Regions from separate parts of the Pigmentiphaga sp. CHJ604 genome, predicted to be linked through region 1. Evidence: predicted binding sites of a transcription regulator. Region 1 holds the regulator's gene; the other holds the start of a gene.
What was found. Region 1 encodes FNR, which switches genes on or off when oxygen is low (the NO sensors DNR and NnrR bind a similar motif). Its sites were predicted from a motif close to TTGATNNNNATCAA; they were not measured.
Positions count from the first base shown of each region.

Region 2: a site for FNR is predicted at 2,719-2,732, ahead of R4823_RS04135 (OmpW family outer membrane protein). Genes of this name have one in related genera too.

Region 1 covers NZ_CP136998.1:3,357,580-3,365,933, forward strand. Annotated here, with positions in the region: gene R4823_RS16165 (response regulator) at 1-1,595, shown strand, start outside; gene R4823_RS16170 (LysR family transcriptional regulator) at 1,679-2,575, shown strand; gene fnr (fumarate/nitrate reduction transcriptional regulator Fnr) at 2,625-3,350, shown strand; gene R4823_RS16180 (SapC family protein) at 3,361-4,092, shown strand; gene R4823_RS16185 (LysR family transcriptional regulator) at 4,105-5,064, opposite strand; gene R4823_RS16190 (tripartite tricarboxylate transporter substrate binding protein) at 5,120-6,106, opposite strand; gene R4823_RS16195 (2,4'-dihydroxyacetophenone dioxygenase family protein) at 6,231-6,743, opposite strand; gene R4823_RS16200 (IlvD/Edd family dehydratase) at 6,740-8,354, opposite strand, start outside.
Region 2 covers NZ_CP136998.1:825,454-833,807, forward strand. Annotated here, with positions in the region: gene R4823_RS04120 (amidohydrolase family protein) at 1-1,049, shown strand, start outside; gene R4823_RS04125 (LysR substrate-binding domain-containing protein) at 1,081-1,989, opposite strand; gene R4823_RS04130 (type 1 glutamine amidotransferase domain-containing protein) at 2,071-2,649, opposite strand; gene R4823_RS04135 (OmpW family outer membrane protein) at 2,791-3,423, shown strand; gene R4823_RS04140 (MFS transporter) at 3,483-4,922, shown strand; gene R4823_RS04145 (carbon monoxide dehydrogenase subunit G) at 4,948-5,550, opposite strand; gene R4823_RS04150 (acyl-CoA thioesterase) at 5,689-6,060, opposite strand; gene R4823_RS04155 (LysR family transcriptional regulator) at 6,235-7,146, shown strand; gene aspA (aspartate ammonia-lyase) at 7,297-8,354, shown strand, end outside.

The DNA.
Region 1 (8,354 bases):
TCGTCGTGAGGCGGGCGCTGGACGAGGCCCGCGAGCGGCGGTCCCGGCACGATGCCGAGCGCCGGCTGCGCGAGAGCGAAACCTATTTCGGCCAGTTGATAGACGCGCTGCGGGACTACTCGGTGGCCACGCTGTCGCTGGAAGGCACGATAGAAAGCTGGAACCGCGCATCGGAGTGGCTGTTCGGCTATCCGGCCGAGGAAGTGATCGGGCGCCCGGGCGACATGTTCAATCTCCCGCCCGAACCCGGCCAGCCCGAGCCCGTGCCGCTGCGCCAACAGCTCGCCGACATCGGCACCGGCAACAGCCTGGCCGAGGAACGATGGCTGATGCGCAAGAACGGCGCCACCTTCTATGCCTCGGTCGTGACGACCGCCATTTTCGGCAACGGCGGCGCCGTGCGCGGCTTCTCGCGCATCGTGCGCGACATGACCGACAGCCGGGTCGCGGCCGATCTGCTGCAGGTGGCCAAGGAACAGGCCGAGGCCGCCAACCGTGCCAAGGACCGCTTCCTGGCCGTGCTGTCGCACGAGCTGCGCACGCCGCTGGGCCCGATCTACGCGGCGGCGCAGGCGCTGGACCTGCGCCAGGACCTTCCCCCCGAATGCCGCCGCAGCGTCGAGCTCATCAAGCGCAACGTCGAGGTCGAGGCACGCCTGATCGACGACCTGCTCGACATCTCCAAGATCGTCAACGACAAGCTCAGCCTGCGCCTCGAACCCACCGACCTGGTCGGCATCCTGAACGGGATCGCCGAGATCTTCCGCGAGGAAGCGGCCGCGCGGCACATCGAGCTGCACTACACGCCGCTGCCCTATCCGGTCATCGTGCAGGCCGACCCGGCCCGCCTGCAGCAGATCGTCTGGAACCTGCTGAAGAACGCCATCAAGTTCACGCCGCGCGGCGGCGAGATACGCGTGACCGTGTACCAGCCGATGCCCGGCAAGATCGCCGTCGACGTCTCGGACACCGGCATCGGGATTCCCCCGCAGGCGCTCAAGCGCATCTTCAACGCCTTCGACCAGGGCGAGGAAGACGCCGCCCAGTCGCGCGGCGGCCTGGGGCTGGGACTGGCCATCGCCAGCTCCCTGGCGCAGCGCCATGGCGGCACCCTGAGCGTGCGCAGCGACGGCCAGGGCAAGGGCACGACCTTCACGCTGGCGCTGGACGATCCGGCCAGCGGGGCCCCGGACGCCCCGGTCGAGCAGGCGCAGTCCGTCTCCGCGCCCCTGGTCCGCCCCGCCAGCATCCTGCTGGTGGAGGACAACGTCGATACCGCCGAAGCCATGCAGTTCCTGCTGAGCGAATACGGCTACGAGGTCGAGGTCGCGGAAAACGTGGCGGCAGCCTGCCGCTGCGTCGACGCCAAGCGCTACGACGTCCTGGTCAGCGACATGGGGCTGCCCGATGGCGATGGCATCGACGTGCTGCGGCACTATGCCCCTCAGGCCGACCAGATCGCGGTCGCGCTCACGGGCTACGGCATGGAGTCCGACGTGCGCCGCTGCCTGGATGCCGGGTTCGCCTTTCACCTGACCAAGCCGCTGGATATCGATCAGTTGATCCGCGTCCTGCAACGCGAACCTCAGGGTTGATGCGCCGGCCCCTCCGGTTTTTAAGAATAGGCTAAAATCGGGCGCAAATTATTTACTAATTTGCATAAATCGCCCGGCCTCCCATGGACCGCTTCAAGCAGATCGAATCCTTCGTCTCGGCCGTCGTGCGCGGAAGCCTGTCGGCCGCGGCACGCAGCGAAGGAGTCGCTCCCGCCGTCATCGGCCGGCGCATCGACGCGCTGGAAGCCAGGCTGGGGGTCAAGCTGCTGATCCGTACCACGCGCAAGATCTCGCTCAGCGCCGAGGGCACGGAATTCTTCGAGGAATGCCAGCAGATCCTGCAGTCGCTCGAGAACGCCGAAAACAGCGTGGCGGCGGGCGGCGAACATCCCAAGGGGCACTTCCGCGTCACGGCCCCGGGCGGATTCGGCCGGCGCCACGTGGCGCCCCTGCTGCCCCGGCTGCTGGACGCCTATCCCGGCATCACGGTGACGCTGGACCTGAGCGACCGGCTGGTGGACCTGGTCAACGAAGGCTATGACTGCGCCATCCGGATCGGCGATCTGGCCGACTCCAGCATGGTCAGCGTGCGCCTGGCCGACAACCGCCGGATGGTGGTCGCCTCGCCCGCCTACCTGCGCCGGCACGGCACGCCCGAACACCCCGCCGACCTGGCGCGCCACAACTGCCTGTCCTTCGGCACCGGCGTCAACCAGGCACGCGGCTGGCTCTTCACCATCGATGGCAAGACGACGCCGCAGCGCATATCGGGTACGCTGGAATGCACCGACGGCGCCGTGCTCCATGCCTGGACTCTGGACGGGCGGGGACTGGCATGGCGATCGCTGTGGGAAATCGAGGACGACCTGAAGGAAGGCCGCCTGGTGACGGTGCTGGACCAGTTCGCCGCGCCCCCCAACGCCATCTATGCCGTGTATCCTCAGCGCAAGCACCTGCCGCTGCGCGTCCGGGTATTCATCGACATGCTGCGGCAGAGCTACGCCAAGCGCCTGCCTTAGGGCAGACGCCGCCCAGGCCGCTGCGGCCGGCCCAGAACAAAGACCAGCCATGACCAAACGCATTCCGCTTACCCTCGACTCCATACGCTGCTCGACCTGCGGGCTGGGGCAGTTCTGCCTGCCCGTCGGCATGGCCGCCGAGGATGCCGGGCGAATGGACGAACTGGTGCAGCAGCGCGTGCGGCTCGCCCGGGGCGAATCCCTCTTTCGCTTCGAGGACGGCCTGGACGCCGTCTATGGCATCCGCTTCGGCACCCTGAAAACCTATCTGGAACTGGCGGACGGCCGCCAGCAGATCACCGGCTTTCACCTGCCCGGCGAAATCGTCGGGCTGGACGGACTGGGCCGCAACAGCCATGCTTCGACCGCCATCGCGCTGGAAGACAGCGAGGTCTGCGTGATCCCGGTGCGCGACCTGTCCTCGCTGGCCAACCACCTGCCCTCGCTGCAACGCCAGCTCATGCGGCTGATGAGTCGCGAGATCGAACAAGACCAGCAGATGCTGCTGTCCCTGGGTACCATGCGCGCCGAGGAACGGCTGGCCGTCTTCCTGGTCAGCCTGTCGGAGCGCCTGGCCGCGCGCGGCTATTCCTCGTCCGCGTTCGTGCTGCGTATGAGCCGCGAGGAAATCGGCAACTTCCTGGGACTGACCCTCGAGACCGTCAGCCGTCTGTTCTCGCGTTTCGCCAAGTCCGGCGTGCTGCGCATCCAGCAGAAGCAGGTCGAGATCGTGGACATGGCGGCGCTGCGGCGCCTGGCCGGCCCCCATTGCTAGCAGGATACCGATGACCACCTCTCCCCAGGCGGGCGCCAACGCCCCCATGTTCGCCCAGGCCCGCGCGCTGGACCCGCAACGGCATGCCCACCTGCGGCTCGACCGCCAGGCCGGCTACGCCTTCTCGCGCGGCCAGACCGCCGTGCCGCTGGTGGCGACGGAGTTCGCGATGGCGGCGCGGGACCTGCCCATCGTGTTCGCCGGCGAAGAACAGATGCCCATGGCGGTACTGGGCCTGCGCAGCGCGCAGAACCTCCTGGTGGATGCCGCCGGGCGGTGGCGGCCCAACCGCTACATTCCCGCCCATTTGCGGCGCTATCCGTTCATCCTGCAGGAAGACCCGGCCAGCCAGCGCTACGCGCTGTGCGTGGACGAGGATGCCGCCCACCTGCGCAGTGCCGCCGACGACGCCCAGCCCCTGTTCGAGGATGGCCAACCCTCTCCTGTCGTCGGGGAAATGCTGCAATTCCTGGGGGAACTCCAGGCCGGGCTCGCGATGACCCGCGACTACGTCGCGGCCCTGCGGGCCGAGAACCTGCTGATCCCGCGCCAGGTGGCCGTGGACCTGCAAGGCGGCGAGCGCGTCACGCTGGACGGCTTCCTGGTGGTGGACGAGACCCGCTTCGACCAGTTGCCCGACGCCACGGTCACCGCGTGGATGCGCAAGGGCTGGCTGGCCATGACCTACTTCCATCTGCAATCGCGGCTGAACTGGGGCCACCTGGTCGCGCTGGCGCAATAGCCGCGCGGCCGTTCATGCCGCCTCGGGACACGCCGGCGGCGTCGGGCCGGCCCCCACCTTGCGCAGGCTGGCGCCTATGTGCAGGTCGGCGATCTGCCGGCGCAGCCAGGTATTGGCGCTGTCGTGGTGGTAGCGCGCATGCCAGAACTGGCGGATGTGGGTATGCGGGGTCTGGAAGGGCAGCCGCGACCAGGTCGCTCCGGCGGCATCGTCGGTAATGGCCTGGGCGATGACCTCGGGCACCGTGACGATCAGGTCCGTCTGCGCCAGGATCTTGGGCAGCACCAGGTAGTTGGGCACGCGCAGCGCCACTTCGCGCCGGTGCCCCTGCTTGCCCAGCTCCTTCTCTATCTGCAGGTCGGTCTTGTTGGCCGTGACCACCAGGTGCCGCGCCGCGAGGTACTCGTCCAGCGTGATCGCCTCGCCCGCCTTGAGGAAACCGCTGCCCATCACGCAGACGTGCTGGTCGACGAACAGGCCCTGCTGGTAGAAACCGCTTTGCAGCTCCTGCAGGTTGCCGACGGCGAGATCGGCGTCGCCGCTTTCCAGGGCCGCCCGGTAGTGTTCCCTGCTCAGGCTGCTGACCTCCAGGCTGATGCCCGGCGCGGACGACTTGAAGCGCGCCACGAGCTGCGGCAACACCAGGAACTGGGAAAAATCGGACATCAGGAGCGTGAAGCTGCGCTGGCTGGAGCCCGGATCGAATCCGCTGGCCTGCTCGAAGCCATTGCGCACCAGTTCCAACGCCCGCAGCACGCTGCCCGCCAGCTCGGACGCGTACGAAGTGGGCTCCATGCCGCCCTGCGTGCGAACGAACAGCGGGTCGTTGCATTGGTTGCGCAAGCGCAGCAGGGCATTGCTCATGGACGGCTGGGACAGTCCGACGCGTTCCCCCGCGCGAGTCACGTTGCGCTCGAGATAGAGCGCCTCGAATACCAGCAGGAGATTCAGGTCGAGCTTGTTGATGTCCATGGCAGCATGACTATATCCGCCGGGTCCCGAATAGACAATGCACGGCCAGGCGGCCCTACTGGCCGAACTCCAGCGCCACCTTGGAGCGCTTGGCGATGGCGTCCCAGCGCGCCAGTTCGGACTGGTTCACCCGCGCGAATTCCACCGAATCCAGCGGCCGCGGCTCGAACGCGGCCGCTTCCAGCCTGGCCGTCATGTCGGGTTGGCGCAGCCCTTCGGCGATGTCCCGCCCCAATTGCTCGACGATGGCCGCCGGCATCTTCGCCGGGCCATAGATGCCCAGCCAGCTGGTGACGACGAAGTCCTGCACGCCCGCCTCGGCCATGGTGGGCACGTCGGGCAACTGCTTGATGCGATACGAACTGGTCACCGCCAGCGCGCGCAGCTTGCCGCTCTTGAGCAGGGGCATCACCGGCGGCAGGTTGGAGAAGCAGAAATCGAGATTGCCGTTCACCGTATCGACCAGCGCTTCGTTGCTGCCCTTGTAGGGGACGTGCATGAGGTCGATTCCCGCGGTCGAGGCGAACAGTTCGCTGGTCAGGTGCACCGAGGTGCCCAGTCCGTTCGAACCGTAGCTGAGCGGCTTGGACGAACGCTTGGCATACGCGATCAGCTCGCGCACCGAGGTGGCGGGATGTTGCTGCGGCACGACCAGGATGTTGACGAATTCCGCGACCTGGGCAATGGGCACGAAGGACCGCACCACGTCCAGGGGCAGGTTGCGCACCGTGACGGGCGGAATCACGTTGCCGCCCAGGCCGCCGGTGATGAGCGTGTAGCCGTCGGGTGGCAGGCCGGCGACGTACTGCTGGCCGATGATGCCGCTGGCCCCGGCGCGGTTCTCGATGACCACGGGCTGGCCGTACTTGCGGGTCAGCACCTCGCCCACCAGGCGGGCGGCGACGTCGGTCACGCCCCCCGGCGGATACTGCACCACGATGCGCACGGGACGGGAAGGATATTTGTCCTGGGCGTGCAGCGCCCGCGCCCACGGCAGGGCCACCACGCCGCCCGCCGCCTTCAATGCTGTTCGACGATCCATAGTGCCTCGATACGATACGAAGAGAACGACGCGGCGCGGGATGGATTTTCCGCCGCTATTTATACTACAAATAAATACTACTTATTGACGCCCCGGACAGGAATTCATGCAAACCCTAGGACGGCTAGCGGATGAACTGCCGCACGTAGTCCTCGCCCAGTCCGACTTCCCGATAGTGGCGCCTGCACATCTCGATCTTGCTGAACACATCCTCGTAGCCGATTTGCATGCCGCGCTCGTCCAGGTAGACCATGGCGCCGCTGACGTTGAAGAAGGTGATCATTTCGTCGTCCTTGCCATCCGCGTCCACCGTCAAGGTATGGATCTCGCCCGGCGGCTCGAACACGAAGCGGCCGGCCGAGGCCACCCAATCGTGTTCCAGGTAGCGCCAGGATCCCTTGATGACGTAGCCGAACACCGGCGCGGGATGGATGTGCCGGCTCAGGACGCCCGAGCGCCGCACCCGCAGCAGGTTGCACCAGCCGCCCCCCAGGGTGTTGAAGAACAGCGGACGGAACCAGACGTTGGGCGCCTGCGGCACCCATACGCGCTCGTCGTCGGGGATGGCGTCGATCGCGATCTCGGGCAGGATGCCGGGCAACTGGGCCAGGGGTTGGGCAAACACGGTTCCGGTCATGCGGGGTCTCCTTGCCGGCCGCCGCCGGCATCGTCGGGGCGCGCCGGCGCGCGCAGGAAGTCGAAGTCGCAGCCGTGCTCGGCCTGCATCACGTGCCGCTGGTACAGCCATCGGTAGCCGCGCTGCGCGGCCGGCCGCGCGGACGTCCATGCGGCGCGGCGGCGTTCCAGCTCGGCCTCGTCCACCAGCAGGTCGATCGCGCGGCGCGCAACCGACAGGCGGATCAGGTCGCCGTTCCTGACCAGGGCCAGCGGACCGCCTGCCGCGGCTTCCGGCGAAACGTGCAGCACCACCGTGCCGTACGCGGTACCGCTCATCCGCGCGTCCGAGATGCGCACCATGTCGCGCACGCCCTGTCGCGCCAGCTTGGCCGGGATGGGGATGTAGCCCGCTTCGGGCATGGCCGCCGCCAGCGGTCCGGCGTTGCGCAGCACCAGCACGTCGTCGGGCCGCACGTCCAGGTCCTCGGCATCGAGCCGCTCGGCCATGTCTTCCAGCGTATCGAACACCACCGCCCTGCCGGTGTGCTCGAACAGCGCCTCGTCCGCCGCGGCGCGCTTGATCAGCGCGCCATTGGGCGCGAGCGAGCCGGACAGGGCCAGCAGCCCGCCCTCGGGCTTGAGCGGTTCGGCGCGCGGCCGGATCACCGCGCGGTCCACCCAGGCGTCGCCCTGCTCGTCCAGCAGTTCGCCTACCGTGCGGCCGGTCACGGTCAGGCAGTCCAGGTGCAGCAGGTCGCGCAACTCGCGCAGGATGGCCTGCACGCCGCCGGCCGCGTACAGGTCTTCCATGTAGTGCGAGCCCGTGGGCTTGAGGTCGACCAGTACCGGCGTCTCTTCCGACAACCGGTTCAGCCGCGCGGCGTCCACCGGCAGCCCGAGCCTCCCGGCGATCGCCGTCAGGTGCAGGACCGCATTGGTCGAACCGCTGATCGCCAGCAGCACGCGCAGCGCGTTGTCCACCGACTTGCCGGTCACGATGGCATCGGGCCTCAGGCCTTCCCGCGCCAGGCGGACCGCCTGCGCGCCCGTGGCCTCGGCGGCCCGCAAGCGGTCGGCGTGGACCGCCGGGATCGCCGCCGTATGCGGCAGCATCATGCCCAGCGCCTCGGCCACGCAGGCCATGGTGCTGGCCGTACCCATGACCGCGCAAGTCCCTGCCGTGGTCGCCAGATTGCCTTCGATCGCGCCGATCTCGTGCGCGTCGATGGCACCCGCGCGATAGCGGCCCCAGTGGCGCCGGCAGTCGGTACAGGCGCCCAGGCGCTCGCCCCGGTGGCGCCCGGTCATCATGGGCCCCCCCACCAGTTGGATGGCGGGACATCCGGCCGACAGCGCCCCCATCAGCTGCGCGGGTACCGTCTTGTCGCAGCCCCCCACCAGCACCACCGCATCCATGGGCTGGGCGCGGATCATCTCCTCGACGTCCATCGACATCAGGTTGCGGAACATCATGCTGGTCGGATGCAGGAACGGCTCGCCCAGCGAGATGCTGGGGAATTCCATGGGCAGCCCGCCCGCCGCCAGCACGCCCCGCCTGACCGCCTGGACCAGCTCGGGAAAATGCCGGTGGCAGTTGTTGAAATCGCCGCCCGGATGCGCGATGCCGATG
Region 2 (8,354 bases), 2.5 Mb from region 1:
CGGCGCGCGGCTATTTCCCCGTGACCTTGTCCGTGGGGCCGAAGTTCACGCCGGACGACTCCTACCATTCGGTGCGGCTGGGGCTGGCCGAAGGTTTGGCGGGCGGCATCACCACGGTCCACAACTGGTCGCACAACACCCGCACGCCCGATCACGCGCGCGCGGAACTGGCGGCCATGCGCAGCCTGGGCATACGGGGCCGCCTGGCCTACGGCTGGGGGCAGGACCTGCCGCTGGACCGCGCGATGGACCTGGCGGGCCTCGCCGAAGTCGCCCGGGAAGCGGCCGGCGATCCCATGATCCACTTGGGCGCGGCGCTTCGCACGCCGGTTTCCAATCCGCGCGGCACCGTACCCATCGACGTCGTGCGCACGGAATTCGCGGGCGTGCGGCGCCTGGGGCTGCCCATCACCATGCACGCGCGCCCCGGCGTGGTGTCGGTGCTGGACGCGCACGGCCTGCTGGGGCCGGACCTGCAACTGGTGCATCCTCAGGGCGTGTCGCCGCAGGAGCAGCTGCGGCTGGCCGCCTGCGGCGTCTCGTTCTCGTGTTCGCCGGTGATCGAGGTGTTGTACGCCCAGGCATCGCGCGGCGTGATCCAGTTCCACGAGCTGGAGTGCGCCTGCGTGCGGCAGAGCCTGTCGGTGGACAGTTCGTCGGCCTCGGCCAACGCCGATTTCTTTGCCTGCATGCGCGCCCTGCTGTGGTCGCATCGCCAGCGTTTCGGCGCCGAGGTCCCGCTCACGGCGCGCCGCCTGCTGCGGCTGGCCACGCTGGACGGCGCGCGCGACCTGGGCATCGCGGACCGCGTCGGTTCGCTCGAGGCGGGCAAGCGGGCCGACGTCATCCTGGTCCGCACCACGGACCTGAACATGGCGCCGGTGGCGGACCCGGCCTTCTCGCTGGTCTACTCGGCCCAGCCGGCCAACGTGGATACCGTCATCGTCGACGGGCGGGTCTTGCGCCGGCACGGGCAGTGGACCGCCTGCGATCCCGCGCAGATCGTGCGTGACGCGGCCCAGTCCGTGCGCGAACTGGCAGCGCGGTGAACGCGCGCCGGCCGGGACGGCCGGCGCGGCATCAGCCGCGTTCCTCGAATTCCTTGCAGTGCGCCGCCAGGTGGGCGCGGAAGGACGCCGCCGCCGGCGACAGCGAACGGCCGGGCTGCGTGACCAGTTCGATCTTGCGATACACCACCGGGTCGTGCAGCACGCGAAAGCGCGCGCGTTTCGATCGGGCCAGCAGCCCCGCGTAGGACGGCAGTACCGCGATGCCCAGGCCGGCCTCGACCAGACCGATGGCCGACCACAGATAGTGCACCTCGAAGCGCGGCTCGGCCGCGATGCCCGACTGGTGCAGTACGCGGTCGATCTGCGGCAGCGAGCCGCTGGACTGCGGCACGACGATCATCGGCTGGCTGGCCAGGTCGGCCCAAGCCAGGTCCCGCCGTCGTCGCGCCAGCGGCCATGCGCTGGGAATCATGGCGCCCAGCGGATGGCGCATCAGCAGGCTGCGGTTCAGCTCCACCTCATTGCCGGTGAACACTCCCACGCCCAGGTCGACCTCGCCCTGCTGCACCTGCCGCAGGATGACGTCGACCGGCGCGTCGGACAGGCGGACTTCGATGGCGGGATGGGCGGCCTGGAAGGTGGCGATGGCGTCGGGCAGCAGTGTGGCCGCCATGACCGGCGTGGTCGCCACCGTGACGCGCCCGCGGCGCATCTGCACCAGGTCCTGGGTGCGGCGGATGGCTTGCTCGACTTCGCCCAGGATGCGTTCCGCATGCTGCAGGAATTCGGCGCCGGCCTCGGTGACCGCGAGCTTGCGCGTGGACCGGTCCAGCAACTGCAAGCCCAGCTGGCCTTCGAGTTCGCGCACCAGCAGGCTGGTGGCGGACTGGGTCAGGTGCAGCCGCCGCGAGGCCGCGGTGAAACCGCCGCAATGCACGACTTCGACGAACGCGCGCATCTGGCGCAGGGTCACATTCATACGGCGGCGCTACCTATACTTGCCTGGTCGCGGCAAGTATAGGGGTTGCTGGCCGCCCCCGCGCCGGGCACATACCCGGGGTCAGGTAGGCTGCGCGCCCGATGGCGTGTCGGCGCTCTCGACGTTGGACAGCGCGGCGATCAGCTTCGCGTTGAATGCCGGCAGGTCGTCGGGCTTGCGGCTGGTGATGAGGTTGCCGTCCAGCACGACTTCCTCGTCCACCCACTGTCCGCCGGCATTGCGGATGTCGTCCTGCAACGATGGCCAACTGGTCAGTTGCCGGCCGTCGACCATGCCGGCCGACACCAGCAGCCAGGGGCCGTGGCAGATGACGGCGACCGGCTTGCCCGTGTCGTGCAACGCCTGCACGAAGCGCTGTGCGCCCTTGTCGGTGCGGATGACGTCCGCGTTGAAAACGCCGCCGGGCACCACCACGCCCGCATAGCGGGTCGGGTCGGCGTCGTTCCAGCTCGCCTCCACGCGGAAGCGGTCGGCCTTCTCGTCATGCTTCATGCCCCGGATCTCGCCGGCCTGGGCGGAAAGAATGTGCACCGTGGCACCCGCGCGTTCCAGCGCTTCCTTCGGGCTCGTCAGTTCGACCTGTTCGAAATTGTCGGTTGCCACGATGGCAACGGTGAGTCCTTGCAACGGCTTGGCCATGTCGATCTCCATAGTGGGGCGCCGCGTGGGCAGCCGGATGCCCCAGCAAGCGGCGTGCCCGAGGGCGGCTTGATCTGGGACAAGGCGCGCGGGGCGAGGGGCTGCCAAGCTGGAGCCTCATCGTTCGATATGGAGCTCCTCATGTTTTCCCGCCGCACGCCGCCCATCCTGCTTGCCGCCCTTCTTGCCGCGGCGTTTTCGGCCGCGCAGGCGCACGAAGCCGGCGACTGGCTGCTCAAGGCCGGCATCAGCCAGGTCCGGCCGAAATCGGACAACGGCACCGTCCTGAACGGGGCCGTGCGCCTGGACGCCGGCAATTCGACGCGGCCCAGCGCCAGTCTGACCTACATGGCCACCCGCAACGTCGGGATCGAGCTGCTGGCCGCCGTACCCTTCCGGCACGACATCGGCGCTTCCGGCGCGGTGGGCGGCAACATCGGTTCGTCCCGGCAACTGCCGCCCACGCTTAGCGTGCAATGGCACTTCCTGCCCGATTCGCAGGTGCAGCCCTATGTCGGCCTGGGCGTGAACTACACGCGCTTCTTCCACACCCGGGCCGCGGGCGCCCTGGCCGGCCAGGACCTGAGCCTGGGCGACTCGTGGGGGCTGGCAGCGCAGGTAGGGGTGGACGTGAAGATGGGCGAGCGCTGGTTCCTGAACGCCAGCCTGCGCTACATCGACATTTCGTCCAAGGTGAAGCTGAACGGCAGCCAGATCGGCAAGGCGCGCATCGATCCGTGGGTGCCGACCATCGCTATCGGCTATCGCTTTTGAACGGCGGGCCATTGGGGGGGTAGGGGTATACCCGGGGCGCGGTATATGATTATGCGCAAATGTCCGAGAACCCGCCGCACCCGCCATCTCAGCCCGGGCACGCCAGCCCCCGCCCGCCTTCCGATCTCGATTCACCGGTAGAAGACCAGCGCCAGCTGATCCTGGCGCTGATCGGGATCTGCGCGGTCGTGATGCTGGTGGCGCTGGATTCGACCATCGTCGGCACCACGCTGCCGCGCGTGGTGGCCGAGCTGGGCGGCATGCCCCTGTATGCCTGGGTCGGCACGGGCTACCTGCTGGCCTCGGCCATCGTCATTCCCATCTTCGGCCGCCTGGGCGACCTGTTCGGACGCAAATACTTCATCCTCGTCTCGCTGGGCCTGGTGTCGCTGGGCTCGGTGCTGTGCGGCATCAGCCAGTCGATGCCGCAACTGATCGCGGCCCGCACCCTGCAGGGTGTGGGCGGCGGCATGATGATCGCCACCGCCTTCGCGGCGCCCGCCGACCTGTTTCCCGATGCCATGCGGCGCGTGCGCTGGCAGGCCCTGATCTCGACGTCGTTCGCGGTGGCCAGCGGCGTGGGGCCGCTGCTGGGCGGGGCGATCACCGAATCCTTCGGCTGGCGGGCGGCGTTCTTCGTCAGCCCGGTGATGGGGGTGATCGCCTTCGTGATGCTGTGGCGGTATTTCCCGCCGCTCAAGCCCCGGCACGACACGCCGCCGCGCATAGACTGGCTGGGCGGGGCGCTGCTGGCGCTGGCCGTGGGCACGCCCATGGCGGCGCTCGAGCTGGGCTTCTCCACCCACCCGCGTCCGGTGCTGGGCCTGGTGTTCCTGGCTGTGGCCGCCGTGTCGGTCTTCCTGCTCGTCTGGTACGAGCGCCGCCTGGAACAGCCCATGTTCCCGTTGCGCGTGCTCGAGCGCAGGGAGTCGCGCCTGTTGAACGTCGTCGGCGTGATGACCGGCGCGGTGATGTTCATCCTGATCTACTACGGCCCGCTGCTGCTGCAGGTGGAGGTGGGGCTGAGCCCCACCCAGGCGGGCATGATCCTCGCGCCGCTGGTGGCCTGCATACCGGTGGGCAGCGTCATCAACGGGCGCCTGTTCCCGCGCCAGAGCCAGCCTCAGCGGCTGATGGTGTTCGGCGCGCTGCTGCTGGCCGTGGGCTGCCTGGGCGTGATGTTCCTGGAGCGCGGATCGTCCATGGCCTTCGCCGTGGTCTCGTTCGGCCTGGCCGGCGTGGGCATGGGCTTCATCATCCCCAACCTGACGCTGTTCATGCAGATGATCGCCGAGCGCCGCGACGTGGGCGTGGCCTCGGCGCTGATCCAGACCATGCGCACCCTGGGCAGCGCGGTGGGCACCGCGCTGGTGGGGCTGGTCATCGCCCGCACGTCGGTCAATACCGGCATCGAGGCCGGCATGGTGATGGCCATCGTGTTCTGCGTCGCGATGATGGCCCTGTCCCAGCGCATCAAGATGAAGAACGTGCGCCGCTGAACGCCGCGGCGCGCCGTTGCCGCGCTCAGTGCAGGAAGGTGTGGTAGACCACCAGGCCCGCGATGACGGCCAGCGCGGCCAGCCACGACAGCCGGTTGACCCATTGCGAGGGCAGGTGCAGGGCATGCGCGCCGCCGGCGGCCATCGGCCTGGCCACGCGCGGCGGACGGGGCGCGGGACGTTCCAGCGCCCGGCACGCGCAGACCGAGAACAGCGCGAAGAAGTTGTCCATCATCTTGCGCGCGATCTTCTCGGCCTGGTCCGTGCGCAACTGGGCGAGCTTGCCTTCCAGGTCGGCGTGGGCGGTGTACGAGACCCGCGTGCCGTCGCCTTCCGGCGTCAGCCGGATGTCGGCGTAACCCTTGGCCGATCCGGCCACGCCGCCTTCCCCCTCGAAAGTGAGGTGGTAGGAGTCCTGGGGCCGGATGTCGGTCAGCTGCAGCCGGCCGTGGAAGCGGGCCGACAGCGGGCCGACCTCGGCCCGCAGGTTGACCCGGTATTCGTTTTCGGAGAGGCGCTCGACCTTTTCGCATCCGCTGATACAGACCTTGAGGGTCTCGGGAGCGACGAGCTTGTTCCAGGTGCGTTCCTGGGACGCTGGAATCAGGCGCGAACCGGATATGTCCATGGTGAGTCTCCTTCGCCTTGGGGGCAGGGCCTGCGTGCCTGCCGTGTTGGCTGGCCGGCCGGTCTGTGCCGGCTGGGCTGGGGCGGTGACGTCCTTGTGGTCAATGTGCCACTAATCGCCATGGGTGTCCAGACGGGTTCAGTCCGCGCGCAGGTCCGGCAGGGGGCGCGGGCGCCGCTGGTGGTCGGTCGCCACGTAGACCAGGGTGGCCTCGGTGACCTTGACGACTTCCGAGTTGAGGCGGATGCGTTCGGCGTAGACCTCGACCGCGACCGTGATCGAGGTGCGGCCGGTCTTGACGATGTGGGCGTAGAAGCTGAGCAGGTCGCCCACGAACACCGGTTCCTTGAACACGAACGAGGTCACGGCCACGGTGGCGACGCGGCCGTTGGCGCGGCCCTGGGCGGGCACCGACCCGGCAAGGTCGACCTGGGCCATGATCCAGCCCCCGAACACGTCGCCCGACGGGTTGGAGTCGGCGGGCATGGGGATGACGCGCAGCACCGGCATCTGGCCGGCGGGCAGCGAATTGGGGGCAGGGGGCGGGTAGGGGAGCGAATCGGTCACGCTGGACTCCAGGAAGATGGTCGGTGCGGCGCGGGGCCATGCGGCAAGTGTATGCCCGGCCGGGCGCGGCACCGGCCCCACGGTACAATTTCCGCCGGTTCCTCCACGGTTGCAAGCATGGAAGCCAAGTGGCTCGAAGATTTCATCGCGCTGGCCGAGACCCGTTCGTTTTCGCGGGCGGCCGAGCTGCGACACATCACGCAGCCCGCCTTCTCGCGCCGTATCCAGGCCCTGGAGGCCTGGGTCGGCACCGATCTGGTCGACCGCGCCGTCTACCCCACCCGCCTGACGCCCGCCGGCGAGACCTTCCGCGCCGAAGCCATCGCCATGCTGGCCAAGCTGGACGAGACCCGCGCGATGCTGCGGGGCATGCGTCCCGCCTCGCAGGCGGTGATCGACTTCGCCGTACCCCATACCCTGTCGCTGACCTTCTTCCCGCGCTGGCTGAGCCGTATCCGGGCCGAGGCCGGCCTGCCGGATTTCACGGCCAGGCTGATGGCGCTGAACGTCCATGACGCCGCGATCAGCCTGGTGCAGGGCGGCAGCGACCTGGTCATGGTCTATTACCATCCCCGCCAGCCGGTCCAGCTCGATCCGCGCCACTACGACATGCTGGTGCTGGGCAGCGAGGCGGTCTACCCCTATGCGCGCAGCAAGCCCGACGGCACGCCCGAGTACGTCCTGGGCGGGGGCGGCCCGGTGCCCTACCTGGCCTACGCGCCCAACGCCTACCTGGGCCGCATCGTCGACCTGATCCTGGCGGGCGCCCAGCCCCGGCCGCCGCTGGACGAGCGCTACGAAACCGACATGGCCGAGGGGCTGAAGGCCATGGCGCTCGAGGGGCACGGGGTGGCCTTCCTGCCCGAGAGCGCGGTCAGCCGCGAGGTGGCCGCGCGCCGCCTGGCCTGCGCGGGCGAGGCCTATACCGAGACCATGGAGATCCGGCTCTACCGCGAACGCGCGCCGGCCGGCGTTCCCGCCAAGCCGCTGGTCGACGCCCTTTGGGACTATCTGTCCGCCGCGCGCTGACGCGTCCCTGGCCGCCGGGCATTTTCCTGGCAATGCAAAAAAAACATTGGCCAATGCGAACACGGCATTGGCGCTATCGCGGGGCGCCTGCCTATAGTGTTTTCCATCGGGCGCCGCATGGTGCGGCGGCCTTTCCGATGGACATCGAACATGAGCAGCAATGCCGCTTCCGGCCTCTTCCGCATCGAACACGACCTGCTTGGCGAGCGCGAGATTCCCGCCGACGCCTACTGGGGCATCCATTCCCTGCGCGCCCGCGAGAACTTTCCGATTTCCGGCTCGACCATAGGCGGCCAGGCCGACCTGGTGCGGGCCCTGGCCTGCGTCAAGCTGGCGGCGGCCCGCGCCAACCAGGACCTGGGCGTGCTGCCCGCGGAACGGGCCGGGGCGATCGTCCAGGCCTGCCAGGAGATCATCGAAGGCGCGCTGCACGACCAGTTCATCGTCGACGTGATCCAGGGCGGGGCCGGCACCTCGACCAACATGAACGCCAACGAGGTCATCGCCAATCGTGCGCTGGAGCTGCTGGGGGCCAGGAAGGGCCAGTACGACGTCCTGCACCCCATCCAGGACGTGAACGCCTCGCAAAGCACCAACGACGTCTATCCGACCGCGCTGCGCATCGCGATGTGCTTTTCCTTGCAGCGCCTGCTGGTGGCCATGGCCGAACTGCGCGGCGCCTTCGAGGCCAAGGCGCTGGAGTTCGACGACGTGCTGAAGATGGGGCGCACGCAGTTGCAGGACGCGGTGCCGATGACGCTGGGCCAGGAGTTCCTGACCTATGCCGTCATGCTGGGCGAGGACGAGGCGCGGCTGGGCGAGGCCCGGACACTGATGGTGGAAGTGAACCTGGGCGCGACCGCCATCGGTACCGGCATCAATACCGATCCCGACTACAGCCCGCTGGCGGTGCGGTACCTGGCCGAGATCACGGGGCTGCCGCTGGTGCGCGCGGCGAACATGATCGAGGCGACGCAGGACACGGGCGCGTTCGTGCAGTTGTCCGGCGTCCTGAAGCGCGTGGCCTGCAAGCTGTCCAAGACCTGCAACGACCTGCGGCTGCTGTCGTCGGGACCGCAGTCGGGGCTGAACGAGATCAACCTCCCGGAGCGCGCGGCGGGCAGCTCCATCATGCCGGGGAAGGTGAACCCCATCATTCCGGAAGTGGTCAATCAGGTGGCCTTCGAGGTCATCGGTAACGACATGAC